4 regions of the Massilibacterium senegalense genome follow, and region 4 is predicted to be linked to each of the others. Evidence: riboswitches for the same ligand, from Rfam matches in the RefSeq annotation. Region 4 holds a riboswitch; each other region holds the start of a gene.
What was found. A riboswitch is a leader RNA that binds a small molecule or an ion and turns the genes downstream of it on or off. The one in region 4 is predicted to bind S-adenosylmethionine.

Region 1 (7,870 bases), 580 kb from region 4:
ATGGAGTAAAAGATGAAAATGTAGGAATTGAACATGCAGTAACATTAGCACAACACTTACGTACGCTCCAAAAGGATATGGAATTTTGGAAATACGAAGGAGAAGGACACCTTTTTCCACAGCCATTAAATAAACAAGTGACGGAAAAGGTAATTATGTGGATGAAAAAAGTAGAAGTAAGAAACAATCCTTGTTCATGATGTGGATATCTTTTGGCATGCTGTTTATATGAAGTTGCTAACAGGTGGATAAGGGTAGCTAGTTATCAGTAGGAGAATTAAAAGAATACAAAAAAGACTGGCTAAGTAGAGCCAGTCTTTTTAACATATTATACTAATTTAGGTCCTGCATTACGGATGTCGTCAGAAGCGTCAGCAAAACGTTTGAAGTTTTCATGGAATTTTTGTGCTAATTCTGCTTGTTTTTTATCATATGCTTCTTTATCAGCCCATGTTTCACGTGGTTGTAAAACTTCATCTGGTACACCAGGGCAATGAAGTGGAACTTCAAATCCGAATATAGCGTCTGTTTTTGTTTCAACAGAGTTTAATTCCCCAGTTAAAGCAGCTTGCACCATTGCGCGAGTGTAAGCAAGGTTCATACGTTTACCAGCACCGTATGAACCACCGCTCCATCCAGTGTTTACTAAGAATACTTGTGCATTGTGTTCTACCACTTTTTCCCCTAACATTTCAGCGTAACGAGAAGCTGGAAGTGGGAAGAATGGTTCACCGAAGCATGTAGAGAATGTAGCTTGTGGTTCTGTAATGCCACGTTCTGTACCTGCCACTTTACTTGTATATCCGCTTAAGAAATGGTACATTGCTTGTTCTTTTGTTAATTTGCTGATTGGAGGTAAAACACCAAATGCATCAGCAGTTAAGAAAATAATAGTATTAGGATGACCTGCAATACTTGGTTCTACAATGTTATCGATTGCTTGAATTGGGTAAGCTGCACGTGTATTTTCAGTGTATGATGTATCATCATAATCAGCTATACGGGTATTTTCATTCACAATAACATTTTCTAACACTGTACCAAAAGAAATGGCATGAAAGATTTGTGGTTCTTTTTCTTCTGATAAGTTGATCGTTTTAGCGTAACAACCACCTTCAATGTTAAATACCCCATTTGGAGACCAACCATGTTCGTCATCCCCGATTAATGGACGGTTTGGATCTGCAGAAAGTGTTGTTTTACCTGTACCAGAAAGACCGAAGAATAATGCAACATCGCCTTCTTTTCCTACGTTTGCAGAACAGTGCATAGATAAAATGTTATTTTCTGGCAATAAATAGTTCATGATAGAAAAAATAGATTTTTTTATTTCTCCAGCATATTCTGTACCACCAATTAAAACAATACGTTTTTCAAATGAAATCACGATAAATGTTTCAGAATTTGTACCATCCACTTCAGGATTAGCTTTTAAATTCGGTGCAGAAAGAATGGTAAATTGTGTTTGATGCTCTTTTAATTCTTCCGCAGTTGGTCGGATGAATAATTGGTGAGAAAAAAGATTATGCCAAGCATATTCATTTACTACTTTAATTTGTAAACGATGTTCTGGGTCTGCTCCTGCAAAACCATCAAATACGAATACTTCTTCTTTTTCACTTAAGTAATTAATCACCTTTTTATAAAGACGGTCAAAGTGTTCAGGTGAAATTGATTGGTTTACAGAACCCCAGTTAATTTTATCTTTTACAGAAGGTTCATCTACGATAAATTTATCTTTAGGAGAACGACCCGTATATTTACCTGTGGATACAACTAATGAGCCAGTAGAAGACAGTTTTCCTTCGTTACGTTCTAATGCTTTTTCCATCAGTTGTGGAACAGATAAGTTATTAAGCATATTCTTACCAGCTAAAAGATCAAGTAAATCCTTTGAATATTCAACAGTACCCATTTTTGCAAAACCATCCTTTTTCAATTTTCTATTCAGCATCGATATTGATGTCAATTTTACATGTAAAAAATAATGGAAATCTCATAATTCGAAAAATAGTATAACATATTTAGAAAATTAGTCTATACTATTTCACACTTTTGTCAAAAATAAAAAATATCCAATATTTAGTACCAGTAAAACGTCGCCTTCATAAAACAACATAATAATGAATTTTACTATAATATAACAGATGTAATCAAAAAAATGAACCGTTTATCATACGGAATTTTCAGAATAATGCTGAGAGGAGACATTTGATGTAACATTGTTTCAATATTTGAAAATATTCCAGTCATTTTGTTGACAGGAATCCGATTGTTCGTTATCATTTGAACGAACGGATACTCTTATCCCGAGTTGGTAGAGGGAACAGGCCCGATGATACCCGGCAACCAACACCTTCATGGTGAAAAGGTGCTAAACCTGGTGCGAAGCAATAGCTTTGAACGATAAGAGGAAAAGCCAAACGTCAACCTTTTCCTAAATAATTAAAGTGGGAAAGGTTTTTTTTGTTATTTGCACGTATGTTCTTTTGAAAAGAACTGAAAATAAGGGAGAAATAAAACGGCTTTCATTACATCTCATAAATAAATGGGACGAGTACCGTATCTATTAGTTTACGAAGGAGGTACGTTCATGTCAAAAAAAGTTGAACGTCGCTTATTCACATCAGAATCTGTAACAGAAGGTCATCCAGATAAAATTTGTGACCAAGTATCAGATGCCATTTTAGATGCCATCTTAAAAGACGATCCTCATGCTCGTGTTGCTTGTGAAACAGTAGTAAATACTGGATTGGTATTAGTGACAGGTGAGATTACTACATCGACGTATGTAGACATCCCAAAAATTGTTCGTAAAACAATTGGTGATATTGGATATACACGAGCAAAATACGGATTTGATGCGAATACGTGCGCAGTGTTAACGTCTATTGATGAACAATCACCAGATATTGCTCAAGGCGTTAATGAAGCGTTAGAAGCACGTGAAGGTCAAATGACAGAAGAAGAAATCGAAGCAATCGGTGCTGGGGACCAAGGATTAATGTTTGGATTTGCTTGTAATGAAACGCCAGAACTTATGCCTTTACCTATTTCTTTGGCGCATAAATTAGCACGTCGTTTAAGTGAAGTGCGTAAAAATGGGGAATTAGACTACTTACGTCCCGATGGAAAAACACAAGTAACAGTAGAATACGATGAGAGTGGAAAACCAGTTCGGATTGATACGATTGTTATTTCCACACAACATGCACCAGATGTTACATTAGAACAAATTAAAAAAGATTTACACGATCATGTCATTACACCAGTTGTTCCACAGAACTTTATTGATGATGATACAAAATATTTTATTAATCCAACTGGTCGTTTCGTTATTGGAGGACCACAAGGAGATGCCGGATTAACAGGTAGAAAAATTATCGTAGACACATATGGTGGATATGCGCGTCACGGCGGTGGTGCTTTTTCAGGAAAAGACCCAACAAAAGTAGACCGTTCTGCTGCATACGCAGCTCGTTACGTTGCAAAAAATATTGTCGCTGCAGGACTTGCAGAAAAATGTGAAGTACAATTAGCATATGCAATTGGGGTTGCAAAGCCGGTCTCTATTGCAGTAGATACATTTGGAACAGGAAAAGTTTCTGAAGAACGCTTAGTAGAGCTAGTTCGCAAACATTTTGACCTTCGTCCAGCTGGTATTATGAAAATGCTTGATCTTCGTCGCCCACTTTATCAAAAAACAGCGGCATATGGTCATTTCGGACGTACGGATATTGATGCACCTTGGGAACAAACAGATAAAGCAGCTATTTTAAAAGAAGAAGCATAATAACAAAAGTCACTCTGGAATGGGAGTGACTTTTGTTATCCTATCATAATAGAAGAACAAACTATTCCAGTAATAGAACCGAGTAAAATTCCGACGAGAACATCACTAGGATAATGAAGTCCTAAAAAGATTCGGGATGATGCAACGAGCAGTGCCAATGGAAGAAGCACAACCATAAGTATCGGTTCTCCAATTATAAACGGTGTCGTTGCAGCAAAGATGGCGGTCGAATGTCCGGATGGAAAAGAATGATCTTTCAATGGATTATGAACAACAAAGGTATCAGATAATGTAAGATAAGGACGATTTCTACGGAATAAATGTTTGCCGATTTGAACAGGAAGGTGACTGAAAAATAATGCAAACGCAGCAGCTTTTGCATACGTTGCATATGGATCTGGTGCAAATAACAGTAAGAGTAATAAGGTAGCGATGGTAATTCTCGCACCACCGATATGCGTAATTTTAGTTAATAACATATACACAGATCGTCTGTGAAAATGTTGATTAAATAAACGGAAAATCGATTGATCCCACTCTGTCAAACGACCAATCATCGTTTTCATATAAATCGCCCCCCCACAGTCTAGTAGCTTATTTACTTATTATATTCCCCAAGTTGTTAAGAAAGTGTAAAAAAACGCGCGATTTTTTCTAAATTTATTGTAAAGAAAAATGGATTTCTTCTTTTTAACGGAATATTTCCTATAATAGAAAAGGAAACAACCGTAGTTGCTTCCTTTTTATTTTTGAATGGATTTATAATATTGCCCTTTTTCCACATATTCACGTCGAATTCGTGCCATGTTCTGCAAATCTTCTTCTGTTAATTGACGAATAACTTTCGCAGGGCGTCCGAATGCTAACGTGTTAGGGGGAATCTTTTTACTTTGAGAAACGAGGCTACCAGCACCTATAAATGCACCTTCCCCAATTTCAGCACCATCTAAGATGATGGACCCCATCCCAATTAGTGCATTTTTTCGGATGATACAACTATGTAATAAACATTGATGGCCAACCGTTACATCATCTTCTAGTAATAAGGTGTTATTTGGACTTTGATGTAACATCGATTGGTCTTGGATGTTGACGCGGTCTCCAATAATAGTTGGTGCAACGTCACCACGAATGACAGTACCGTACCAGATGCTGCACTCATCACCAATGATAACGTCACCAGTAACGACAACATTATCTGCTACATACGTACTTTCTGCAATTTGTGGACTTTTGTCTTTAAACGGGTATGTAATCATACGAATGCCCTCCTTTAAAATAGATGAAACAATATTCATAATTATTTGTAGTTTATCACAAGTAAAGAGAAACGAGGAAGGGGAATATACATGTGGATACATGAAACAAAAAATCCTAAAGGAACAATCGTCATCATCCATGGAGCAGGGGAGCATCACGGACGGTATCGGTGGTTAATCGAGCAGTTTCTTAACAGTGGTTACCATGTCGTGATTGGGGATTTACCTGGCCAAGGATATAACATTTCACACCGTGGTTATATTCACACATTTATGGAGTATGTGTTAGAAGTGGAAAAATGGATTGCAACATCGCACATGTTAAAGCGTCCAACCTATATTGTCGCACATAGCATGGGTGCGCTAGTTGCCATTGAATTAATGATGCAAAAGCGCGTACATATTGATGGGCTCATTTTTTCTTCCCCTAGTTTAGGAATTGCTAATGTACCGAATAAGTTTATAAATTACGGGGCAAAAATTGCAAACTTTTTCACACCAACGCTGCAAGTAACTACGTCGATTCGTAAGGAGGTTGCGACACGAAACGATGAACAAATTCGAAGAGATGAAAAAGACCCTTTTATTTTATCGTCTGTTTCCGTTCATTGGTTTCGCGAATTACTACGCATGATTGAACGAGCACAGGAACATGTATTGCAATTTCCGAATATCCCGCTGTTAATTTTACAAGGGGGAAATGATTTAGTTGTGGATAGACAAGCTGTTTATCAATGGTTTAATCAATTACCATCAAAAGATAAAATGTATAAAGAGTTTCCTGGTTTGTATCATGAAGTATTTAACGAACCGGAAAAAGAAGAAGTATTTAAGTATGCGCACTATTTTTTAGAAATGCATCAACAATAGGAGGTTTTTTTACATGGTCGTTCCAACAACGCCGGTATCACTTATGTGGAATGTGTATCGAAAAGTGATTCCTGCGGTTCATTTACGATTGAATAAGTGGAGACATCTAGCGTTAAAAATTCCGAATCAAGAATTAAGAAAACAAGCGCTAGCAAGCATTGCAACGAAAACATTCCATTGTGAAGGTGGCGCCATTTATAGTTTGTTAACGCCTGAAAAATATGAACAAAATATTGATTTTATTGTTGCTTATCAAACGATTAGTGACTACCTAGATAATTTATGTGATCGAAGTACATCATTAGATCCGACTGATTTTCGAATGTTACACGAAGCGATGATTGATTCGTTAACACCTGGTGCTTCGCATCAATCATATTATCAATATCGGGAAGAACAAGATGACGGTGGATATTTAGATGCACTCGTGTCAGAATGTCAACATTTTTTAGAAAAACATCCACATTATGAACAGATAAAAGAACAATTATATCAATTAGCACAAGTGTATGTGGATTTACAAGTGCATAAACATGTCAAAGTAGACGAACGTGTACCACGCTTATCCACATGGTTTCAACAGTATGAACAACAACTTCCGACAATGACGTGGTATGAGTTTTCTGCCTCAAGCGGTTCGACGTTAGGTATTTTTTGTTTAATTTCGAGCGGGAATCAAGAAACATTTACAAAACAAGAGGCCAAAAAAATAATTGATGCCTACTTTCCATGGATGCAAGGAATACATATTTTATTAGATTACTTAATTGACCAAGAAGAAGATCGTGTTGGTGGAGATTTAAACTTTTGTTTTTACTATGATTCGAACGACGTGATGTTTCGACGATTTCAAACATTTTTTACAGAAGCGGATGAGAGTATCCAGCAGTTACCAAACCCGGATTTTCATCAAATGATCCTTCGTGGTTTGTTAGGTATTTATTTGTCAGATGCAAAAGTAGTTTCCCAACAAACGGTGAAGCCTTTTGCAAAATCACTCATTCGTTACGGGGGAGAACAAGCAGCCTTTTTTTACGTGAATGGAAAATGGTTTCGAAAAATAGGAAAGCAGCTAGGGCAATCCTAATCCTTAGCTGCTTCTTTTTTGGATGGCGATAACAAATGGCGGTGTATTACGTTGGTTAATAAATCCATATTGTAATACTTGAAATGTTTCTTGCGGAAGTTGTTTTGCAAATGCTAATACAGCTTCTTTTTCTTCTTTCCCGCCATCATGACCACTGTACACAACAACAATGATTAATCCATCAGGAAGAAGATGTTTTAACAATTGTTGCATTGCCGGAATAGTAGAAGTTGCCGTTGTAATTTTTGTTTTATCAGACCGTGGTAAATAGCCAAGATTAAAAATGGCTGCACTAATTTTTTGTTTATGTTCTGCTTTTACATATTGTTCTACATGTGCATGGCTATCTAATACATACGTTATGTCAGTTGTGATGTTTGCTTTTTCAATTCGCTTTTTCGTTTGTTCGATTGCTTGTGTTTGAATATCAAATGCATAAACGTGCCCTGTTTTTCCAACAAGCTCAGCAAGAAATAACGTATCATGCCCATTTCCTGCTGTTGCATCCACTACGATATCACCAGATGTGACAACTTTTCGTAATAATGTATGGGAAAAGGGAACTGCTTGTTCTAACATCATATTGCCTCATCCTTTGTAATACTTTCCTTGATAACTATCGCGTCGTTTTAATTCTGCGTCAATAGCATTTAACACTTCCCATTTATTAAGCGACCACATCGGTCCAATCATTAAATGAGAGGGTCCATCACCAGTTAAACGATGAATGACCATATTTGGTGGAAGAATTTCTAATTGATCACAAACAAGGTTTACATATTCATCAAACTCCATTAGTTGAACAAGTCCATTTTCGTATTGTTTTACCATTGGTGTATGTTTTAATAAATGAAGCAAATG
Region 2 (7,870 bases), 640 kb from region 4:
AAGTTCATGGCAAATAAATCTTCTGATAACGTCATTAAAAACTGTAATACGATTGGAAACACGACAAAATAACCGAACGAAATCCCCACTAAAAATAAACCGAAAATTGCGGGTATGTAAGCTAACGTCATTTTTCTTTCTTGTTCTGATAAAGCTGGTTTTACAAATAACCATATTTGCATGAGTATCACTGGAATCGAGCACGTAATGGCCACTACAGCGGCTAACATAAAATAAATCCATAACGTATCGGTAGGACTTAAAATAATGAGTTTATAATCTAAATCTAAGATGAAAAATTGATAAATATCTTTCACAAAAATAAATGCAACGAAGAAAAAAAATAAAAACTGTAAGCCGATTATAATTAATCGTTTTCTCATTTCTTCCAAGTGTTCAATAAGGTCTAATTCACGATCCAACATAATCCCCTCCTAATGCTAGAAGTTCAAAAAATCAGAGCCTACACTATGGAGTGTAGGCACTTACATTATGATTTGGAAGATTGTTCACTTTTTTGTTTATCATCATCATGGACAAGTTCGCGTGTTGATTTTTTAAATTCTTTTAACGTTGTCCCGATTGCGCGCCCCATTTCTGGTAATTTACTTGGACCAAAAATAATGAGTGCTAAAAAAATAATTAAAATTAATCCAGGGATTCCAAGATTACTAAGCATCATTCATTCTCCTTTTTAAAATCCTGTAATAGCAACAACAGATGGCCGTGGCATTGTGTCATCTTTTCGATGAGGCCACATACTTGTTGGCTTTTTTAAATCTTTTGTTTCTTCACCAGGGTGTTGTACAGATAAAAATAATGTTTTTTCGTTTGATGTAAAGAAAGGACCTGTTAATTCTGCTTCTACGGGTGCAGAGGCGAATTGGAAAGCAACTCCTTTATCTTTACCATCTGTAGGAATAACAAATACACCGTTATTTTTAAATGATTTAAATGCATCTTTATTTAATTTGGAAGAGGAAATGTCTGTTACCGTCCATAAATTACCGTCTTTATCAAATGTTAAGTTATCCGGAGCGCTAAAGCCACTTTGACGACCACCAGCTGTGAAAATTTCAAAATCAAATGTTAACGAACCTAAATCATTTTCTGTTTCAATAATACGTGTAATATGTCCATGAATATTTCCATGATCGCTATTATTTGTATGGGCAATGTAAATAGATTGATCTTCTGGATGGATTTCGACATCTTCTGGGCGGTCTGTTGGTGTTGCACCTAAAAATACAGCAACGTCGTGTGTATGGACTAAAATATCAGCAAGAGATTGAATTTTATCAGCGAGTGCTTGTTGTTCTTCTCCCCATTCTTCTTCTGCTTTTACTTCTTCTACTTTTTTTGTCCATTCTTCGATTGTTAAAGGAATCCATGTTCCTTTTGCTAGGTTTGCTGCATATAGTGTTCCTTCTTCTAATAACTTGGCATTTTTATTGCCATCTTTTTTGTTATATTTACCTTTACTAATGAATTTATACACACAAGCATCTTTTACATCATCGCCCATATAAACAACTACTCGCTTATCCTTTGTTAGTCCCATCGCAGCGTTCTCATGGTGAAAACGACCGAGTGCTGTATGTTTACGAACAGTAAATTTTTCATCGAAAGGATCTACTTCTACGACCCAACCGTAATGTGTTTCGTTTAAAGAAGCTGCTTCGCTCGTATATTCATAGTTTTCTTCACAAGAAAGAACAGTATCCCATAATGTTTTTCCGCCTGAACAGTTGGCGAATGTTCCTTGTACTTCTTTTGCACTCCCAATAGCAGGAGAACCTGCAGCAGGTCCTGTTAATGTAATCGGTGTTAGTCCAGTCACGCGACGAGCATATGTTGAATCGGGCATTAATTTCCACGTATCTTTTTCTTTTTTCACTTCAATAATGGATCCACCTTGTACGTATAACATTTTTTCAATTTGTTCTTTGGAATAAGTATCTCCACTTTTTTCGCCTGTTACAAAAAGGTCACTAGAATACTCGTGATTCACCCATAGTAATCCGTGATCGCTCGATTGATCAATCGGAAAATATAGGGTTAAGTCGTTATTAAAACCGAATGTATCCCCTTTTTTGTTAATTTTATCGCCATATGCTGCTACTACATCATAACGATATCCTTTTGGAAGGAGTAATTCGTCTTTGTTAGAAGGTTCAATGGCCTTGAATTTCAGTCCGTCCCCTTTTTTTCCTGATGTTGTGCTTGTTGATGGTTTTGCAAATGCTTGGCCAGTTAATGGAGAAAGTCCTGATGACGCAACGGTTAAGGCTGCAACTCCTGTTCCTACATATGTTAAAAACTTACGACGGTTAAGTTTGGTCATTTCATTACCTCCATTTTTATAATCAAACTGCTTACAGCATAGAACATTAATATTAAAAAAGTGTGTTCTCTCTGTAAAAATCATGTTAAATTATGTTAAATGCTATTTACATTGTTAGTATATTGTAAAAAAGAGTCTGAAAATGTCGAGGCAATAGTTTCGTTTGAAGATAGGATCTGAGTAGCGCCAGCGCGTATAGCATTGTTCTGTTGATCTGCTGTTAATATTTCCGCAAAAATAGGGAGGGTGGAAGAAAAACCTCTAATCGCAAGAATCGTTAAAATTGTTTGATTGTCCGCATCTTTTTCTGGTTTATATTGATCGGCAGTAATAAAAACAGCCTTTGCTTGCTTAATAGTTGCTTTTTGTAATGTCTCATCAAAATAGGGTGTACCTTTTAAAAAATAAAAAGAAGGAAGAGATATTGGTTGCACTTGAACGGTCTCATCTATTAAAAGAAGGGTGTCTTTGTTGAAAAATTGACATAATAGTTTTGTTCGCTCGTTCCAGCCAATAAAGACGATATGATTTTTTAACATCAATGCTTTTTTTCCTTTCTTTTGTTCATTTTGTTTTCGACTAGCAATCGAAGCTATAGTCGCCATGTAATGCGCCATAAAAGCTCCTCCAGTTAAAATCATAATCATGGTGATTATTTTTCCTTCCGTTGTTTTGGGAGTAAAGTCACCATATCCTACCGTAGCCATTGTAATAATTGCCCACCAAACACCATCAAAAAGGGAAGGATAATTTGTTGGTTCTATATAGTGGATAATTGTTCCGAAAGAGAATAAAAACATAAAAATAAATAAGAGCAATCGTATCGTGACAGGAAGTAAGGAGAAATGGTGAAACCATTGTGTCATCTATACATCGCCTCTTTCTTTTTTCTTCTAACGTTAGTATGCTTTAAGAAGAAAAAGTTAAACAATGAGGTTGGAAATATGGAAAAGCGAAAACAATTGGAACAAATTTCTTTCTTTTGTTCTTGTACAAAAGAACAATATGACATGATTTCTCCTTTATTGGTGGAAAAAACATTTGAAAAAGGAACGTATCTTTTTTTCGAACAAGAACCTTGTACGTTTGTTTATTTTTTAATAGAAGGATTAGTAAAAGTATTTCGGACAGAGAAAAGTGGGAGAGAACAAATTGTGAATTTGTTTGTTTCAAATGACATGTTTCCTCACGTAGGGGTAACAAAAGAAGGCACCTATCCCGCTACAGCACAAGCACAATTACCGAGTGTAGTATGGGTAATGCGAGTAGAAGACTTTCAATTAGTTTGTAATAAAATACCATTTTTGCAGATGCGTTTAGCAGAATTAATGGACCAGCATATCCGAGAATTACAACAACGTTTAGTGAAATCTTTAGACAAAAATATACCAACCAGGATTTACGAAGTAATCTGGCCAATTGCTTGCCGTATCGGTAAAAAAGTACAAGATGGCTATATGATTTCCCCGGCGCCAACCCATCAAGAAATAGCAGACTTAGTCGGTATTTCAAGAGAAACAGTTACACGGGCCATTCCAACATTAAAAAAAGAAAAAAGAATGGATGTAAGGAATCATCAGTTATACCTTTTTCATCCCCCAGCTAACGGGCAATAAGAACCCCGCTTTAAAACGTTAAGAAGCGCTCAAAATGAAAAGAGTTAAGAATTGCCCGTACACCTTGAGTAAGCGCATCTAGCCATCCGTAGGAAAAGTGCAAAAACCTCACCGATGGAAGCTTTCTTTATTATTAAACATAAAAACAACAGCGCCTATTCCAAACAAAGGCGCTGTTGTTAATTTTCCGACATGGTGCTGTAGGCTCGCGTCATAAGAAAAGTTGCTTTTTGGGGAAAGAGTATTTTATTCCGCAATTCATCTTATGCTAGTCGCCCTTAATCAAGCGCCCTCTACTTTTTGAATAATCTAGTTGCGATGGGCTACCGACTGCCGTACTAAGTCACCCGATTTCAGAGGCAAAGAGACGCCTCTTCCGGTCTTCGCCTTATAGCTCCGTCGTTAAACGAGCCCATCTCCACTTTTTAATAATCCAGTTCCGGGCGGCTACCGACTGCCGTAATAAGCCGCTCAACTCCAGAGGCAAAGAGGCGCCTCTTCCGTTGCACGTCTTATTACTCTGTCGGTGAGCGAGCCACCCTCCACTTTTTTATTTTTCTACGATTTCTTTTCGCATTGGTTCTAATTTGTTGGCGATTGTTTGGATGTCTTCTTTAGGTACGCCGAAGTGTTGTAGGCTGAATGCTAGGTGTTCTACAATCGCGTCAAAATGAATATCTTGTAATCCCATGCCTTCATGTGCTTTTTGCATAGATGCTCCAGTGTATTGGTTAGGGCCTCCAACCGCAAATGTAATGAATAACGTTTGATGACGGCGTTGTTTTTCCATATCGGTATTTTTAAAATAATCGTTTACTCTTTCGTCTGCTAGTACGCGATCATAAAACAAATCAACAACCTTCTTGATTCCTTCTTTTCCTCCTAAACGTTCATACAGTTCACTTGTTTGTGCCATGATGAAAGCTCCTTTCGATTGATAATGAATAACATCTTTAGTGTATAGCGTATCCGATTTGGAAAATGTGATTCTAATCACATTTCAAAAAAATAAACTAATTTTACAAAGTAGTATTGACATTCTACATAATTCTGATTAGAATAGTAAGAAATAAATATCTTATCAAGAGTGGAGGAGGGACCTAGACCGAGGAACCCCAGCAACCGGTTGAAAAATACGGTGCTACTTCCAGCAGAATGATGTCCATTTTGAGAGATAAGAATGTTTGCTCTCTAAAATGGTAACTTCCAATGACAAGTAAGGGGGAGTTAACCGAATGATGAAAGACAATCATGCAGAAGTGTGTCAAACAGTAGAAAAAATGCTAGCATCATTAAAGTTTGGAACGATTACGCTTGTTGTACAAGACGGAAAGGTGATCCAAATTGAAAAAAGTGAAAAAGTCCGAATTCGATAACATATGTTGCTGACTAGAGATACTAGAGGCGATTTTGATGAAAGAAAAGTTATTCTTTTATTAAAATCGTCTTTTTTTCGGAAAAAAAGGGGAGGAGAAATATGGGATTTACGTATGAAACATGGGATGAAACAGCCGTTTTATCCCGAAATAAATCATTTAACGATGCGCTCGATGGATTGAAATGGGCATATGAACAATATGGAGAAGGGATTGTATATGCTTGTAGTTTCGGAGCAGAAGGAATCGTTCTTCTAGACCTTATTTCAAAAATTAATTGTACCGCAAAAGTAGTGTTTTTAGATACCTCGCTTCATTTTAAAGAAACGTATGAATTGATTGAAAAAATAAAAGAACGGTATCCAGATGTACAAATTGACTTTTTAACACCGTCCGTCACGTTAGAGGAACAAGCAGAAAAATATGGAGATGCATTGTGGGAAAAAGAGCCTAATGTTTGTTGTACACTTCGTAAGGTGGAACCGTTAAAACGAACATTAATGAAATATAATGCTTGGATTTCGGGATTAAGACGAGAGCAATCCGAAACTAGAAAGCATGTTCAGTTTTTAAATAAAGATGACAACTTTAAAAATGTAAAGGTTTGTCCATTAATCCGTTGGACAAAAGAAGAAATATGGAAATATATTCAGCTTCATCGGTTAGATTATAATCCACTTCATGACCAAGGATACCCAAGTATCGGTTGTTTCCCTTGTACGCAAAAGGCAACAAATCCAAACGATGAACGGTCTGGCAGGTGGAATGGTTTTCAAAAAACGGAATGCGGGTTGCATAGTGCGACGTAAAGAAAGAAGGGATGAATGATGTTAACTATTCTTGCGTTTATCATCGCTTTTTTCTTTGCTATGAATATTGGTGGGAGTGGCGCTGCTGCTTCGATGGGTATTGCATACGGGGCAGGGGCTATTCCGAAAAAACGGATTGCACTTCTAATTTGCGGAGTCTGTGTGTTTTTAGGAGCAGTGCTTGGTGGTGGAGAAGTAGTTAAAACAATTGGATCAGGAATTGTGCCACCACAAACATTTTCAGTAAAAGTCGTTGTCATCGTATTATTTGCTGCTACTATGACCCTGTTTTTAGCCAATCTTTTAGGGATTCCGTTATCGACAAGTGAAGTAACAGTCGGTTCTGTCATTGGTGTTGGAATTGCTTTTCGCTCTCTTTATACAACGAAAATTATTTGGATTATTAGTTTTTGGATTATTGTCCCTTTTATCGCTTTTTTCTTTGCTTTCATAATTGGAAAAGGTATTTTACGTTTAGAAAAAAAGTATGCCACTTTTTTTCAAGGGAAATGGGAAAAAATGTGGATGATTATATTAGTGGGAACCGGTTGTTTTGAAGCTTTTTCAGCAGGGATGAACAATGTAGCTAATTCAGTAGGACCGTTAGTTGGGGCAAATTTATTAACGATTGCTGAAGGAACATTATACGGTGGACTATTTGTCGCATTTGGTGCTTTTCTATTTGGAAGCCGTGTGATGGAGACGAATGGGAAAAAAATCACCGACATTTCGTTATTGCAAGGAAGTGCGATTTCTACCACTGGTGGATTGCTTGTGGTCATTGCATCTATTTTTGGAATACCTGTCCCTTTAACACAAGTAACCACATCTGGAATATTAGGTATAGGCGTTGCTAAACAGGGATTCTCTATGTGGCAAAAAGGGATTGTGCATACGATGTTAAAGGTTTGGATTGTTTCTCCTGTGTTATCAGCTGTCATTGCCTATGCGTTAGTAAAAGGATGGTTAGATACTGATTTTTATACAGTCATTATTTTATGCGGTGTATGTATTGCTACGATAGGATCCATTAGTTTGATGAAAACAATGAGAAAAGAAAGAAGCTCTATCTATGAACAAGGTGGAGGAATTTAAGGAGGAAAAAGAATGAGTTTACAAGCGCATGGCGGTGTCTTAATTAACCGTGAACAAATTGGAAAGGATGTTCGGCATCTAACAAAAGCAATTGAATTAGATGCTACTTCTTTAAGTGATTTAGAGTTAATTGCAATAGGAGCGTATAGCCCGCTAACCGGTTTTTTAAAGAAAGAAGACTATGAATCTGTTGTTCTCCATATGAGATTAAAAGATGGTGTTGTGTGGAGCTTACCAATTACGTTACCAGTTTCGAAAGAGGTGGCAGCAACACTTCAAATTGGAGAAGAAGTGAAGTTACAAAAAGATGGCATCGTGTATGGAACGATTCACGTTCGTGACATCTACACACCAGATTTAGAAAAAGAAGCAGTTCACGTGTATCGAACGACTGATGAAAAACATCCGGGAGTGAAAAAAATGTACGACCGTGGAGACGTGTATGTAGGGGGAGAGATTACACTTATTCATCGAATCGAGCAAAAAAAGTTTTCTACGTACTATCTAGATCCGAAAGAGACGCGGGAAAAATTTAAAGCATTAGGTTGGAAAACAATTGTCGGTTTCCAAACGAGAAATCCAGTTCACCGGGCTCATGAATATATTCAAAAAACAGCATTAGAAACAGTA
Region 3 (7,870 bases), on a different contig from region 4:
ATATGAAAGGGAAGGCATTTAATAAATTAGTAGCGTTATTAGAAGAAGAACAATGGATTGTTACTACGTTGGATATGATAATGCTAACAGAAGAAGGGAAACAAACAGCAGAAAAATTAAAAATTATCCAAACGTTAGAGCAACTTCAAGAAATGTATCCGAACGAGTTCATGAAAGTAGAAAGTAGAGAACAATTAATCGAAAAAAATTTTCAGTCGTTACAACAAATGGTAAAAAAGGTGAAAGCGTCTTACCCTTTTATGAAGGCAGAATAAATAAAAGAAAGGAGGAGTGTCCTTGAGTTATGAAGGTTGGATTATTGCAACAGGTATTTTAGTTGGCGTGACTTGTGGAATAGTCGGTAGCTTTTTAATTTTACGTCAAATTGCTATGTTATCGGATGCGATTAGTCATACTGTTTTATTAGGAATTGTGTTAGCTTTTCTCATTAGTCAAAGTGTGAATGGCATGTATATGTTGATTGGTGCAGTTATTGTTGGATTACTGACCGCCTTTTTAGTTCAGCTACTTCATCAACTTGGAACGATGCAAGATGCGGCAATAGGTGTCGTATTTACAACTTTGTTTGCAATTGGTGTTATCTTATTATCGCTGTTTGTTGAAAATGTTCATTTAGATGTAGAGCATGCATTAATGGGGGAAATTACATTTGTTCCTTGGGATACCATCCAAGTTCCCTTTTTAGGAGATGTTCCCCAAGCTGTTGTTTTGCTCAGTAGTGTTCTTTTTATAGATTTACTAATAATTTTTTGTTTTTATAAAGAATTTAAGATTACATCCTTTGATCCAAATATGGCAGTAGCAATTGGAATTCCACTCATGTTTATTCATTACTTATTAATGGGTATGGTATCCATTACGACCGTTGCTGCTTTTGATAGCGTTGGTTCTATACTAGTAGTTGCTATGTTAATCGCTCCAGGAGCTACTGCTTATTTATTAACAGATAAATTGTCCGTTATGTTAGTTTTTAGTGCTTGTATTGGAACGATTGATGCTTTATTAGGATACTATGTTGCTAGTTATTTCGATGTTTCGATTTCTGGAGCCATGGCATCTATGGCAGGCTTTATCTTTTTACTTGCATGGCTATTTTCTCCAAAGTATGGTTTAGTTTCGAAAAAGATAGCACATCTTTTTTTATCAAAAAATTAGTGGACGTTGAACCCTCTTTAACAGGTAGTAAGACCCCAATAGTATTGAAACATAACGAAGCGGGGAATTAAGTTGCCGTAATAAGACGCCTAGTTGCAGACGCAAAGAGCACGCTTTTTTACTAGGAGCCTTATTGCTTTTTCGTTGAACAAACTCCTATTGCTTTCGAGATAATAAAAGATAGATAAGTGCATTAAACATTGTTAGGAGAAGGATGAAAGCCTCTACTGATAGAAGATTTCTTTATCGTAAATTTTACTTGACGTTTTTAATATTAACAAATATGATAAGAATAGATTGAATTAAAAAAACAGAATAATCAGTATTATCTTATCAAGAGTAGGTGGAGGGAATTGGCCCAATGAAACCCGGCAACCAATCGTTATTGCAAGATACGGTGCTAAATCCAACAGAAATTACATTCTGGGAGATAAGAGAGACACTCGTCCTTTATCTCTTTCATACATGATGAAAGAGATTTTTTTGTTTATTACGAAGGGAGTTGTAACAATGAGAATAGAAAGTGTGTTAGCGCAAATTGGTTCAACGATTGATAAACGTACAGGGGCAATTAGTTATCCTATTTATAATTCCACTGCATATAGACATCCCGCTTTAGGCGAAAGTACTGGATTTGATTATGCTCGTACAAAAAATCCAACGCGCTCTGTATTAGAAGAGGCGATTAAACAATTAGAAAAAGGAGATGCAGGTTTTGCCTGTAGTACCGGTATGGCAGCTATTCAACTTGTATTCTCTCTTTTTAGTCAAGGAGATCATTTAATTCTATCAGTTGATTTATATGGCGGCACATACCGGATTATGGAACAGGTAATGTCCCGTTTTGGAATTACTGCGACATATGTAGATACGAATGATATAGAAGCATTAGAACGAGCACAAACAGGACAGACAAAAGCTATTTTTATCGAAACGCCAACCAATCCACTTATGATGATTACGGATTTGGAAAAGGTGAGCAGTTGGGCGAAACAGCGTCAACTTCTTACAATTGTAGATAATACGTTGCTAACATCATTTTTCCAGCGACCGATAGAACATGGTATTGATATTGTGGTCCATAGTGCCACAAAATATTTAGGTGGTCATAATGACGTATTAGCAGGCTTAATTGTAACAAAAGGAAAAGAACTTTCAGAAAAAATGGAATTTTTACAAAATACAATTGGCTGCGTGTTAGGTGCGCAAGATGCTTGGTTATTGATGAGAGGGATGAAAACTTTAGCATTACGGATGGAACGACATGAAGAAAATGCTACAAAACTAGCGAAATATTTAAAGGTACATCCTTTAGTGAAAAACGTTTATTATCCTGCAATCGAAACACACCCAAGGTATCATACTCATCATAAACAATCTTCTGGAAATACAGGGATCTTTTCATTTGAAGTAGTGGATGTAGCATTAGTTGAACCAATTTTACGACATGTTCAATTGATTTCTTTTGCAGAAAGCCTAGGTGGAGTAGAGACGTTATTAACGTATCCTGCGATTCAAACGCATGCCGATATTCCAGAGGAAATTAGACAGGAAGTTGGTGTTAGTGATACGTTATTACGTATTTCTGTCGGAATTGAACATATAGATGATTTAATTCAAGATTTGGACCAAGCGTTAAAAGAGGCAGAATTTGAATGGAAAGTGAAGGTAACGATAAATGAAAAATAAACAACGATTCGAAACGAAAAATATTCATTATGAAGGTGCGATTGACGAACGAACAGGCGCATCTAGTACGCCGATTATTCAAGCATCGACATTTCACCAAACAGATGTATTAAATGGACAAGAATTTGATTATACTCGATCCGGAAATCCGACAAGAAAAGCATTAGAAGCGTATATTGCGCAATTGGAAAGTGGAAACTATGGGTATGCATTTGCTTCTGGAATGGCGGCCATTTCTAGTGCATTGATGATTTTATCTAGTGGCGATCATATCGTTTGTACAGAAGACGTGTACGGAGGGACGTATCGTTTATTAACGACCATTTTACCGAGAATGAATATTGAAACAACCTTTGTGGACATGACTGATATAGAAGTGATAAAAGCAGCAATTCAACCGAATACAAAAGTGATTTACATGGAAACTCCATCTAACCCTACCTTAAAAATAACGGATATGAAGGGCGTAGTGGAAGTTGCGAAAGAACGGAATGTTTTAACGATGGTAGACAATACATTTATGACCCCGTATTATCAACGTCCTTTAGAACTTGGTGTCGATGTTGTTTTACATAGCGCTTCTAAATTTTTAGGCGGTCATTCTGATTTAATCGCTGGATTAGCGGTTGTAAATGACAAAGGGCTCGCGAACAAAATCAAACAAATGCAAAATGGATTAGGAAATATGCTCGGTGTACAAGATTCTTGGTTATTAATGCGTGGGATGAAGACATTGTCTGCTCGGATGAGTATTCATGAACAGAATGCTCGAAAATTAGCAAACTGGTTGTCAGGTCATCCAAAAGTACAACACGTCTATTACCCAGGGTTAACTAATCATCCACAACGTACCATTCACGAACAGCAATCTAGTGGATATGGAGCAATTGTGTCGTTTGATGTAGGAAATGAAGAAAAAGCGTTACAAGTAATGAACCAAGTAAAGATTCCGATTGTCGCGGTATCACTTGGTGCAGTGGAGAGTATTTTATCGTACCCAGCAAAAATGTCTCATGCAGCAATGCCAAAAAAAGTACGTCATTCTCGTGGTATAGGGGATGGCCTCTTGCGTTATTCGGTCGGAATTGAAAGTGTGGATGATTTAATTCGTGATTTGGATGAAGCGTTACAAACGTTATAACGGCTTTTCCCCTTTACTTTTTTTAGCAAAAATTTTATTCTAAATAAAAGGGTAGAAGTTTTTTGTTCAGAAAGAAGGAATAAGCATGATCTATTTTTTAATCGGTATTGGAGGAATGATTGGTAGTCTTTTGCGATACGGATTAAGTCTGTGGATGACAACGATGTTTCCATCTTCTTTTTTTACTGGAACGATGATTGCAAATAGTGTCGGTTGTTTTTTTTTAGGATGGTTAACGAGCCGAACAATGAAAACAAATCGTTTTTCTCCGCTTTTAACAAAAGCAGTAGGTACAGGGGTTATCGGTTCATTTACGACGTTTTCAACATTTAGTATGGAAACGGTGGAACTATGGATGAATCATGAAGTTCTTCTTGCTTGTTTCTATTGTTTCATTAGTGTGATAACAGGCTTTTTCTTTGTTTTCTTCGGTTGGACGTTAGGTGGAAAAGAGAAGGTGACATTATGATAGAAGTAATAATGGTTGCCATTGGTGGTTTTTTTGGTGCAATGCTTCGGTTTTTTATTAGTCAAAAATGGAATGCAGGAAAACGTAATCTTCCAATCGGGACGCTATTTGTCAATACTGTGGGTTCTTTTTTACTCGGAATAGTGACAGGTTTAGCTGTTTCGAATACGCTGTCTTTATTGCTTGCAACAGGATTTCTTGGCGCATTCACAACGTTTTCTACATTTTATGTAGAATTATTTCAATTACGAAAAGAAAAAAAGTGGCTCTTTTTCTACGGTTTTTTAAGTTACATCTTAGGAATCCTGCTTGCTTTTATTGGCTTTATCATTGGACATTCATTATAAACAACACGTGTAGCAGTAGGTTAGCTACACGTGTTCTACTTTTATAGAAAATAGTTAGAGGCGACGTCAGCGATAGAAGGTGGGAAATGCATATAGATTGCATCTACTAGCTGTTGATTCGTTTGAAAAGGAACGATAGTTTGTTGGCCGTCTATCCATTTTCGTTTTACTCGCTCATTATTAATAGAAATCGTTCCGTTTGAGAGCGTTTGGGTAATCATGAGTTTTGTACGAAACGAAGAGCATTCGTGTGTATGAATACGTGTTTTTATTCTATCCAGTTCACCCCAAGGAACGGTAACAGGATGAAAGGCATACAAAATGGTCCATTGTTTCTCTTCTTGTTTTTGCATGACAATCGTTCCTTGTTCGGTTTGTTCTGATTTTAGACGATACAATCCAAACGGGGAAGTGACACTTGGTCCGTCTAATTGTAACGGTGCTAACGCTAAATTATTACCTGTTCCATTGTCGATGACGTACAGTTTTTCGTCCTTTTTCCATATAATAATCGCGTGGGCATGCGGGACATTCCAAGTACCATCAGATTGTGTTGTACCAATTGCGAGGGTTACTGGAACGTGTAAGTCTTTCAAAATGAGATACATAAAAGCATTGATTTCATAACAAAGACCACCGCGCCGACGAACTAAAAATTTATCGATTAAAAAGTCTTTCGTAATCGGACCAATTTCGTTTCTTAATACATCTAAATTTTCAAAAGGAAAATGAGCAGAAAAGAGACGTTGAATGGCGCGAATGTGTTGGAAACTACCGCGCTGTTCTTTCGGTACTAGTTGGTTACAAGTTTCTAAAAATGAGGCGTACATATCATCATCCTTTCAACCATAATAATAGCAATATATTAATGAAAATAAGATAAAAAAGCAAATGAACCGTATCCTAAAAAGAGAATACGGTTCATCGGTTATGCATGTTTTTTGTTCGTTTGCTGTATCCACCATGTAGTGAATATAATTAGTACTAACAAGATAATTTGAGGAATAATTGTTTCGATTGTTGGATAAAAGCCTAGTAAATCTACAAATGGTAACGAAGAAATCGTACTTGTCGGAATGACATTGGCAATTTGTAGAGCGTGAATGCTTACCCCGAGAATTTTAAAGGCTAGGAAATAAATAAAAATCGTTGCGACGGTGAAAAATGGTCGAATCGGAATTTTTACACTATATTGGAAAAGAATAAATCCAACAACAAGTAAAATAAGGGTAGCAATACCGATTCCTAATACTAAATCATTTAACGACATAGAAGGTGCCATTCCTACATAAAAGATAATCGTTTCAGCTCCTTCTCTAAAAATAGAAAGGAAACTAATAAACGCCATGGAAAGTAAACTTCCCGTCGCAATTGCTTGGTTCATTTGATCATTAATATACCGATTCCAATTATGAATATTTGATTTGTTATGAAGCCAAGCGCCGACTGTTAGCATCATCATAACCGCCACAATCCCGGTAATTCCTTCAATGTATTCCCTGCTAGACGCTGCAGTAGCAGTTGAAAATAAGAGATTGATTAGGATAGCTAAAATGGCACTTGCAATGAGTCCGAATATAACTCCGCCCCAAATCCATTTTTGTTTGTTTGCATGATTTGTTTTCTTTAAAAACGCAAGTAAGGCTGAGATAATGAGTAACGCTTCTAGTCCTTCTCGTAATAAGACTAAGGCAGCATCCCAAGCGGTATAGCTAGTCCGAGCTAATAATGGTGTCAGTCGATCATGTAAATCAATCGCTATTGTTTTTGCTTTTTCCTTATCACCATTTTTCGAGTTTAATAAACTGATGGCAGTTGGGATTTTTGTTTCTACATCATTGTATAATTTGCTATCTCTCGTTCTTACTTCGCCCTCAACAATTGGCCAAATGTTTAAAAGGTCAGTTAACTCTTCTGATGCTTTTTCGTAATCTTGATCATCGATTGCTTTTTCGCTCGTTGCTAATTTTGTTGTAACATCTTGAAGGGAGTAATTACCGCTATTGCCTTCTTGTACATTTCCAGTTAAAAAGTTATGGATTGCAGTTGTTAATTTGTCTACATTAGTTAATGCTTTTTCTTGGTTAGGTGGTTCTTCCGTAATAGCAATTCGAATGAAAGCCATCGCCGTTTCAATTTCCCCATAAGAAACAACGCTTTCTTCCCGAACAATCATTTCTGCTTTATTCCATTCGCTTAAAAAAAGTTGGTATTGTTTGTTTGCTTGTTCAAATTCATTTTGTTCAATTAATTTTTTTAATGTTTCTACGGATGGAAGCAGTGCTTTTATTTTTTCTTTTTCCTTTTCTTTATCAACAGGATTTTGCTCGTTATCGTAAGCAACAACCGTATTTGATAAAGAAGAAAGCGCTGCTTGTACTTTTGATTGATCTTTTGTATCGATTTCTTGTTTCACTTTTTGTAGTTGTTGATCTACTTGTTTCGCTTGTGTACTGTCTGCCTTTTTTATAGTATTCCAATCTTGTTCAAATTGGTTGACCTGTTCTTGTACATTTCCCCAATTATTTTCTTTTGCTTGCATAATCGCATCACCGATTGAAATAAATAATTCATCATGATTTTCTTCCGCAAAAGCAGGGAAGGAAAACGTTGTGAATAGAACGAGACAAGCGATAAAAATAGAAAGATATTTTGTTATATTTGTCATATGCATGATGTTCCTTTCTTTCGAATGCAAAAAGAAAAACTCTTATGAAAAGAGAGTTTCTCCAATGTAGCCCCTGGTATTTGTTCCAGGTAAACAAGCAAAAAGCGCACTGCCACGATGTACGATATATTCATTTAATTTATCCATCGTTGCAAGACGTTGTTGCATCGGGATAAATTGTTTACTTGGTTTTCGTTGGAAACTGATAAATAAAAGACCAGCATCGAATGAACCTGTTTTGATGTCCATTCCATCTGCATACGAGAAAGAGCGTCGTAATATTTGTTGTTTTCCATTGCCATGAGCTAAACGGACGTGAGCAGTTTCAGGAATCGCTAAGTTTCCATTTTCATCTTTTTTGTTTAAATCAACTGGGTCAA
Region 4 (7,870 bases):
TGCTGGTTTTAATAACTTAAATAATTTTGCTTGGTCTTCGATATTTGGACATGCAGGATACCCAAATGATACACGAATTCCTTGATATTTAGCTGAAAAACGTTCACTCATGGTCATGTCAACGGAATCCGGGAATCCCCATCTATCACGCATTAACGTATGAACACGTTCTGCAAATCCTTCTGCCATTTCTAGAGCTAGTGCTTGGAACATATGAGATTTCAAATAATCACCATCGTCTTTTAGTTTCATTGCCACTTCTCGAACACCAATTCCTGTTGTGACATTGAAAAATCCGACATAATCCATCACACCACTATCTTCATCTTTTAAATAGTCACTTAAACATAAAAAGCGATTTCCTTTTTGACGAGGGAACGTAAAGCGTTCGATGATTGTTTTTTCATCGTTTGGATCATAAATAATAATATCATTTCCATCCGCTTGTGCAGGAAAAAATTGATAGACAGCATTTGCTGTTATCCATTTTTTATCTTCTGCTTCTTTTACTAATTCTTTCAGTAATTTGTATAACTCGGTTACTTTTGGATCTTTCTCTTCTATTAATTTATTTACTTTTCCTTTAACCCCTAAGTGATGACCAAGTAACATTTGTAAATTCACATATGGGAATATCGTATGAAGCGGATAGTCTTTTAATAAATGACGTTTCGTGTCATGAGGTACCCACACTTTTCCGTCCTTCGAAACAGTTGATTTTCTCTCCATTTCTTGTACTTCTTCGACAGATGCTTTCTCTTTCGCTTTTGCTTGCGCTTTTTCAGTAACTTCTTTTAAACGCTCATAATACGTTTCTGACATTTTTTCACGCGCTTCATGATTACTTAATTTATTCGCTAAATCTAATCCTTCCATTGCATCTTTTGCATAAAGGACGAGACCATCATACTCAGGTGAAATTTTCAAGTCTGTAAATTTACGTGTTAATGCCGCACCACCGATTAACATTGGAATACTAATATTTGCTTGTTTTAAATCTTGTGCAGTTAAAACCATCTGTTGCGCTGATTTTACTAACAATCCGGATAATCCAAGCGCATCTGGTTTTTCACGTTTTACCGCTTCAATTAATTCATTGGGTGGTACTTTAATTCCAAGGTTAATTACTTCAAATCCGTTATTCGATAAAATGATTTCCACTAAATTTTTTCCAATATCATGCACGTCGCCTTTAACGGTGGCTAATAATATTTTACCTTTTCCAGCATCCTCAGAAGCTTCCATGAATTGTTCTAGATGTGCAACGGATGCTTTCATCACTTCTGCACTTTGTAGTACTTCTGCAACAATTAATTCATTATTATTAAATAAACGACCTACTTCCGCCATTCCAGTCATTAATGGTCCATTAATAATATCTAATGGTTGATTATATTTTTTTAATGCCTCATTTAAATCATCAATTAATCCTTCTTTTGTTCCTTCTACTACATAACTAGAAATCCGCTCCTCTAATGGTAAATTTTTCTTTTCATCAATGGAACTTGTCGTTTTTTTGCCACGATACATCGCCGCAAATGCTGCTACCGTTTCTTGAGAGGTACGATACAGAATATCTTCTGAAAGTTTTTTCTCTTCTTCTGGAATCGATGCATATCGTTGAAGCTTCTCTGTATTGACAATGGCATAATCGAGACCAGCTTTTGTACACTCATATAGATAAACAGCATTTAATACTTCTCGACCGACATTTGGTAAACCGAACGAAACGTTACTTACCCCTAAAATAGTTAAACACTCTGGCATTTCTTGTTTGATTAAACGAATTCCTTCGATTGTTTCTTCCGCAGAACCGATATATTGTTTATCCCCAGTCCCTACTGGAAAAACAAGTGGATCAAAAATAATATCACTCGGCTTAATTCCATATTTATTTACTAAAAGATTATACGAGCGTTTCGCAATTTCTAATTTACGTTCGCGGGTAATGGCCATCCCTTGTTCGTCAATGGTTCCAACTACGACAGCTGCACCAAACTTTTTAACGAGCGGTAACACTTTTTCGAATCGTTCTTCCCCGTCTTCTAAGTTAATCGAGTTAATAATTGATTTTCCTTGTGTATATGTCAGGGCTTTTGCAATGACCTTTTCGTCTGTACTATCAATCATAAAAGGTACTTTTACTTTGTTTACTACTTGTTGTAAAAATTTCTCCATGTCTTCTAATTCATTACGATCGGGGTTTGCTAAACAAACATCAATGACATGTGCACCTTTTTTCACTTGCGCCCGAGCAATTTCCGCTGCTTCTTCATATTGTTCCTTGCTTATTAATTCTTTAAATTTTCTAGACCCAATCACATTTGTTCTTTCCCCAACAAATAACGGTCTCATAGAAGAATCATACACTAATGGCTCAATCCCAGAAACTGCATGTGGATGAAGTGTTTTCACTTGATGTGGTTGATAACGACTCATTGCTTCTCGAACAACGCGAATATGAGCAGGTGTCGTTCCGCAACATCCTCCCACGACATTGATCCATCCTTTTTCTGCAAATCCTTCTAATTTTTTCGCAAATGATTCTGGTGATTCGTGATAATGCCCTTCTTCATCTGGTAGCCCTGCATTCGGATAGACACTAATTCTTGTATCTGCTAATTCCGATAAAGAACGAATATGGTCACGCATAAATTCTGGACCTGTTGCACAGTTTAATCCAACTACGATTGGTTTCATGTGTTCTAATGATAAATAAAATGCTTCGATATTTTGACCAGCTAACGTTGTTCCCATCGGTTCAATCGTTCCTGATACCATAATTGGTAAAATGACATTCATATTCTGGAATGCTCGATCGATACCTAAATAAGCGGCTTTCACATTTCGCATATCTTGGCTAGTTTCAAGTAGCAATAAATCAACGCCACCCTCAATTAAACCTTCTACTTGCTCTTGATAAGTATCTATTAATTTCTCGAATGTTACTCCGCCTGTCACCGAAAGTGATTTGGTTGTAGGCCCCATCGCTCCAGCAACAAACCTTGGCCACTCCTCTGTTGAAAAATCCGTTGCTGCTTTTTTCGCAAGTTGCGCAGCTTTTACATTTATTTCTTTCGCTAAATGACTTAAATTATAATCACTTAAAACTAATGAAGTAGCTCCAAATGTATTCGTTTCAATAATATCTGCACCAGCTTCTAAATATTCTCGATGAATATGATCAATAACTTCTGGCTTCGTTAAGATTAAATATTCATTACATCCTTCATATTCCTCTCCCCCAAAATCTTCAGCCGTTAAATTAGCAGCTTGAATCATCGTTCCCATAGCCCCGTCCAGTACGAGAATTCGTTCATTTAGTTGTTTTTCTAATAAAGATACTCCCAATTGTTCTACGTCCTTTCTTGTTTGAAATTAAATCGATGCTAGTTTCTTACGGTCTTTTGCCTGAATAAACTGAGCAAGTTCAACTGTTAAATCATATCGATTAAATGGTGTAATTAAATAAATACCGTTAAAATACTCCAATGCTACATCTAAAAGTGATTTACTAATAGCTAAACTTTCTTTCGTTGCTTCTTCTTTTGTTTGACAACGTTTCATTGTCGTTAAAATATCTTCTGTTAACCGAATCCCTGGTACTTCATTGTGTAAAAATTCTGCATTTCGCGCACCAGTAAATGGCATAATCCCTAAATAAATAGGCGTTTGCAAATGTTTCGTTGCTTCATACACTTCGATAATTCTTTCTTCCGAATAAACTGGTTGTGTCATAAAAAAGTCTGCACCAGCTTCTATTTTTTTCTCCATCCGTTGCACTGCTTTTTCTACGTACTTCACATTCGGATTAAAAGCAGCTCCGACCGAAAAATCCGTTTTCCCTTCTAATGACTGACCAGAAAACGATAATCCTTCGTTTAGTTGTTTAATAAAACGGATCAATTCAAATGATGACAGATCATATACACCAGTTGCGCCTGGAAAATCACCTACTTTTGCAGGATCACCTGTAATGGCTAATATATCTCGAATCCCTAATGCATGTAGCCCTAATAAATGCGATTGTAATCCGATTAAATTACGATCGCGACAAGTGAGATGAACTAATGAGCGTATTTGATATTGCTGTTTTAAAATGGACGCCATCGCCATATTCGAAATTCTTGGGGTTGCTAATGAGTTGTCAGCCATTGTGATTGCTTCTACTCCCGCTTGATGCAATGCTTTTGCCCCTTCGATAAAAGGTTCCATGTTCACGTTCTTTGGTGTATCTAATTCCACAATGATGGATCGTTTCGTTTTTACAACCTCTTGAAGCGGAGCATCGCTACGTTTCCTCGTAACAGAAAGCGTTGCTGGCGTTGCTTTCGTTTCCTGGAATGATTTTTCTGAAATCGGCTTTAATTCCCGAACTGCTTCTGCCATATAGCGAATATGTTCTGGTGTCGTTCCGCAACATCCACCGATTAAACGAACGCCTTCTTTCACAAATTCTGTTGCCATTTCGCCAAAATATTTTGGATTTTCTGAATATGAGAATTTTCCGTCAATATATTGCGGTAAACTAGCATTTGGATATGCACTTAAAAAAGCATGATCAAAAATCGGTACTTCTTTAAACGACCGTAACATATGAAGTGGACCTAAACGACAATTTAATCCAACTACATCTGCCCCTAAGTCAATTAACTCTGCAAACGCGTCTTTTACTTTCTTTCCGCCTTGCAACACTCCTACTTCATGAAGAGATAATTGTGCAACAACCGGAAGGTTGGTTAATTTTTTTGCGACTTTCACTGCTATCTTTAATTCTTCTAAATCATAATATGTTTCAAATAAAAAACCATCTATTTGTTCCTGTGCTAACCAATACACTTGTTCTGAAATCATTTTTTCGAGCTCTTCTAATTCGTTATCACGTTTATGAAGAGCACGAATACCACCTACAGTTCCAAGAACAAACACTTCGTCTTTTGCCGCTTGACGAGCGATTCTAGCACCTGCTTGATTGATTTGTTTTGTTAACGCTTCGAGCCCATATCGTTGTAATTTTTCTGCATTGGCTGCGTATGTGTTTGTTTGGATAACTTGAGCACCTGCTTCAATATAGGCACGATGAATATTGTATATTTCTTCACTATGCGTTAAATTCATTTCTTCATAAGAACGATCTACCCCATGGGAATATAGCATCGTTCCCATTGCCCCGTCCGCAATTAAAATATCATTTTGTAATTTTTTTAACAACTCCATCTACTCACACCCTACTCTTTATTCTCCACACAAAAAAACCCTTCCTCTAGAAAGAAGAAGGGAAAATTCACATGACCTTCTTCTTATCTAGCTGGAATTAGCACCTTTACCTACTAGTAGGTCGGTTGCTGAGACGTCTTTGGGCCAGTCCCTCAGTCTCTCTTGATAAGAAGTTTAAACGAGCTATCCTATTAAACTTGTAATTAACAATACTATAACTGTGTGAAAAATTCAATCCTTTTTCATACAGAAAGTTTTTCTGTATGTTTTAACGCCATTTGTTCTTCGTTTATAAGTCGTACTTTATATAATACTAGCCACCATAATCCAAGCATAAATGGAACGATAAAATAAAGATAATGGTCAAACTTTAAGAATACATAATCAAACATACCATGCAACATAATTGGAAGTAAAAAGGATAAAGATAAAAGAATCTTTTTCTTTTTTCCTGTTTGAAATTTACCTTTTCCGACATAATACCCCATCACCGCACCAAATAACGCATGACCAGATACTGGTAAAAGCGCCCGCATAAAGGCAAAATCAATTCCATATACAAATAAATATAAAATATTTTCAATCGTAGCAAAACCTAATGATACACTTACTGCATACACAATTCCATCGAAAGGTTCGTTAAACTCTCCATTCTTATACACACCATACATTAAAACAAACCACTTCACACATTCCTCTAGGAAACCAGCTTGAAGAAATGCTTGTTGCCAATCACGAATAAATAGACCTTCTTGTATAAAAATATATTGCATAAACATAACAGGGAAAGTTAATAAACACCCAAACAAAAACATCCGAATAACAAGTGAAATCGGTTCGACGTATTTATCGCGCAAATAAAAATAACTAAGTAACGCAAACCCAGGAGCGATTCCTGCTGTAATAATCGTAATCATTTGTTCCCTCACTTTTATTATTTTATAACGATTTCTTCTGTTTCAAGTATATTAGCTTCATCAATTATAGCTAAAAAGAACAAAACTGAATGTTGATTCATCTTTCGTTGTTTGCTACTCTATCCTTCCAAAATAATCTTTCACCATTTTACTAGCTAGGCAGCACCTTAAAGAGCGAACAAAAGGAAATTAGCAAAATGAATATCCTTCCTTTTTCTTTCATTATAGCTTCTTTATGATGACATTTATTCTTTTATTTTAACAGATTATAGCTTCCTTTTTATGTTTTACACAAAATTTATTGGAAAACAAAAAAATCCTTGCCCATCTTTTAAAAAGGGCAAGGAACTTTTACACGTATTTTTTATTTAACACTCTTTTTCCATTATTTTGTTTGCAATCAGACCTCCGTGAAATCGGCCATTTTCAATAAAAATTTCATTTGCTTCATTACCTGCAGCAATAACACCCGCAATAAATAGATTTTCCACATTTGTTTCCATTGTTTCAGGATTAAAATGAGGTCTTCCAGTCTCTTGATTTTCGATTACTCCCATACTTTGAATAAAAGAATGATCAGGATGATAACCTGTCATCGCAAACACATAATCATTTTCAATAACAACTTCTTCGCCATTCTTTACATAGACAACTTCATGATCACGAATTTCTTTTATTGTTGCGTTAAACTCCATTTTTACTAATTCATTTCGAACGAGCGACTCAAATTCTGGTAATACCCATGGTTTAATACTCGAAGAATATTCACATCCTCTATAGACAACGGTTACACGGGCACCTGCTTTTTCAAGTTCTAACGCCGCATCAATCGCTGAGTTTTTCCCACCAATGACAACTACATCTTTATCGAAGTATGGATGCGCTTCTTTAAAATAATGAAATACTTTCTTTTTCTCTTCCCCTGGAACATTCATATAATTTGGGCTATCATAATATCCAGTTGCAATTACAACATACTCCGTATTATATCGTTCTTTTGTTCCATCTTGTTTTATCGTATACACATGGAATGAACCATCCACTTGCTTTTCTACTTTTTCAACCCGTTCATATGCATTCACACGAACTTCTTTTAATTTCACGACTTCTCGATAATACGCCAATGCTTGATTGCGCTTCGGTTTCCGTCCTTCAATGATAAATGGAACATCCCCAATCGCCAATTTTTCACTCGTGCTAAAGAATGTTTGATGCGTTGGATAACGGTAAATAGAATGTACCACATTTCCTTTTTCTATCACAAGCGGATTTTTACCTATTTTTTGAAGTTCGATTGCCGCTGATAATCCACACGGACCTCCACCAACAATAAGCGCATCTTCTTTTTTCATTGCAAAACATCTCCTAATAAATGATCTTTTCTACTTCAATGATAAGCTACATTCCTGCAACAAATAGGAATGAACACTCATACCGTTCAAACATATATGCATAGTTAATGATAGCAAAAAAACAAGAAATCTTCCATCAGTGAAGGGTTTGCTATTCTTCATTAAAGCATAGATGAACTGGTTTCACTATTATACAAGAGGCGAAGAGTGCTCGATTAACGACGGAGCTAAACTAGGAAGTGTAATCCCCACTCCGCTGTTTTCTAGTGCTACCTTACCTTTTTGAAGAGGGGATTCTTCCTATCCATTTATGAGAGATACATATACATTCCCTTATTTTTTTAATGACAACAGAAGGAATTGTTCAATCATGGCTTCATAACT

Region 1: another riboswitch for S-adenosylmethionine. It lies ahead of metK (methionine adenosyltransferase); the one in region 4 lies ahead of BN1372_RS07875 (bifunctional homocysteine S-methyltransferase/methylenetetrahydrofolate reductase).
Region 2: another riboswitch for S-adenosylmethionine. It lies ahead of BN1372_RS14720 (YezD family protein); the one in region 4 lies ahead of BN1372_RS07875 (bifunctional homocysteine S-methyltransferase/methylenetetrahydrofolate reductase).
Region 3: another riboswitch for S-adenosylmethionine. It lies ahead of BN1372_RS02475 (aminotransferase class I/II-fold pyridoxal phosphate-dependent enzyme); the one in region 4 lies ahead of BN1372_RS07875 (bifunctional homocysteine S-methyltransferase/methylenetetrahydrofolate reductase).

What each region holds. Positions count from the first base shown of each region.
Region 1 is NZ_LN831786.1:1,483,173-1,491,042, reverse strand. It holds gene BN1372_RS10740 (alpha/beta hydrolase family protein) at 1-200, shown strand, start outside; gene pckA (phosphoenolpyruvate carboxykinase (ATP)) at 329-1,915, opposite strand; SAM riboswitch class I at 2,302-2,413, shown strand; gene metK (methionine adenosyltransferase) at 2,594-3,793, shown strand; gene BN1372_RS10725 (phosphatase PAP2 family protein) at 3,829-4,359, opposite strand; gene BN1372_RS10720 (gamma carbonic anhydrase) at 4,537-5,049, opposite strand; gene BN1372_RS10715 (alpha/beta hydrolase) at 5,143-5,922, shown strand; gene BN1372_RS10710 (tetraprenyl-beta-curcumene synthase family protein) at 5,936-7,009, shown strand; gene BN1372_RS10705 (tRNA 5-(aminomethyl)-2-thiouridylate-methyltransferase MnmM) at 7,013-7,591, opposite strand; gene BN1372_RS10700 (tRNA modification radical SAM protein MnmL/YtqA) at 7,598-7,870, opposite strand, start outside.
Region 2 is NZ_LN831786.1:1,539,069-1,546,938, reverse strand. It holds gene tatC (twin-arginine translocase subunit TatC) at 1-425, opposite strand, end outside; gene tatA (twin-arginine translocase TatA/TatE family subunit) at 491-679, opposite strand; gene BN1372_RS11025 (PhoX family protein) at 695-2,344, opposite strand; gene BN1372_RS11020 (potassium channel family protein) at 2,440-3,210, opposite strand; gene BN1372_RS11015 (Crp/Fnr family transcriptional regulator) at 3,289-3,960, shown strand; gene BN1372_RS11010 (group I truncated hemoglobin) at 4,511-4,876, opposite strand; SAM riboswitch class I at 5,036-5,141, shown strand; gene BN1372_RS14720 (YezD family protein) at 5,196-5,336, shown strand; gene BN1372_RS11005 (phosphoadenylyl-sulfate reductase) at 5,438-6,145, shown strand; gene BN1372_RS11000 (inorganic phosphate transporter) at 6,164-7,240, shown strand; gene sat (sulfate adenylyltransferase) at 7,253-7,870, shown strand, end outside.
Region 3 is NZ_LN831785.1:337,271-345,140, reverse strand. It holds gene BN1372_RS02485 (metal ABC transporter permease) at 1-275, shown strand, start outside; gene BN1372_RS02480 (metal ABC transporter permease) at 298-1,176, shown strand; SAM riboswitch class I at 1,504-1,613, shown strand; gene BN1372_RS02475 (aminotransferase class I/II-fold pyridoxal phosphate-dependent enzyme) at 1,687-2,865, shown strand; gene BN1372_RS02470 (trans-sulfuration enzyme family protein) at 2,855-4,006, shown strand; gene crcB (fluoride efflux transporter CrcB) at 4,092-4,475, shown strand; gene crcB (fluoride efflux transporter CrcB) at 4,472-4,822, shown strand; gene BN1372_RS02455 (arylamine N-acetyltransferase family protein) at 4,864-5,652, opposite strand; gene BN1372_RS02450 (FTR1 family iron permease) at 5,751-7,490, opposite strand; gene efeB (iron uptake transporter deferrochelatase/peroxidase subunit) at 7,533-7,870, opposite strand, start outside.
Region 4 is NZ_LN831786.1:900,209-908,078, forward strand. It holds gene metH (methionine synthase) at 1-3,351, opposite strand, end outside; gene BN1372_RS07875 (bifunctional homocysteine S-methyltransferase/methylenetetrahydrofolate reductase) at 3,379-5,217, opposite strand; SAM riboswitch class I at 5,298-5,389, opposite strand; gene prsW (glutamic-type intramembrane protease PrsW) at 5,460-6,134, opposite strand; gene BN1372_RS07885 (YpdA family putative bacillithiol disulfide reductase) at 6,503-7,486, opposite strand; gene BN1372_RS07890 (D-alanine--D-alanine ligase) at 7,820-7,870, opposite strand, start outside.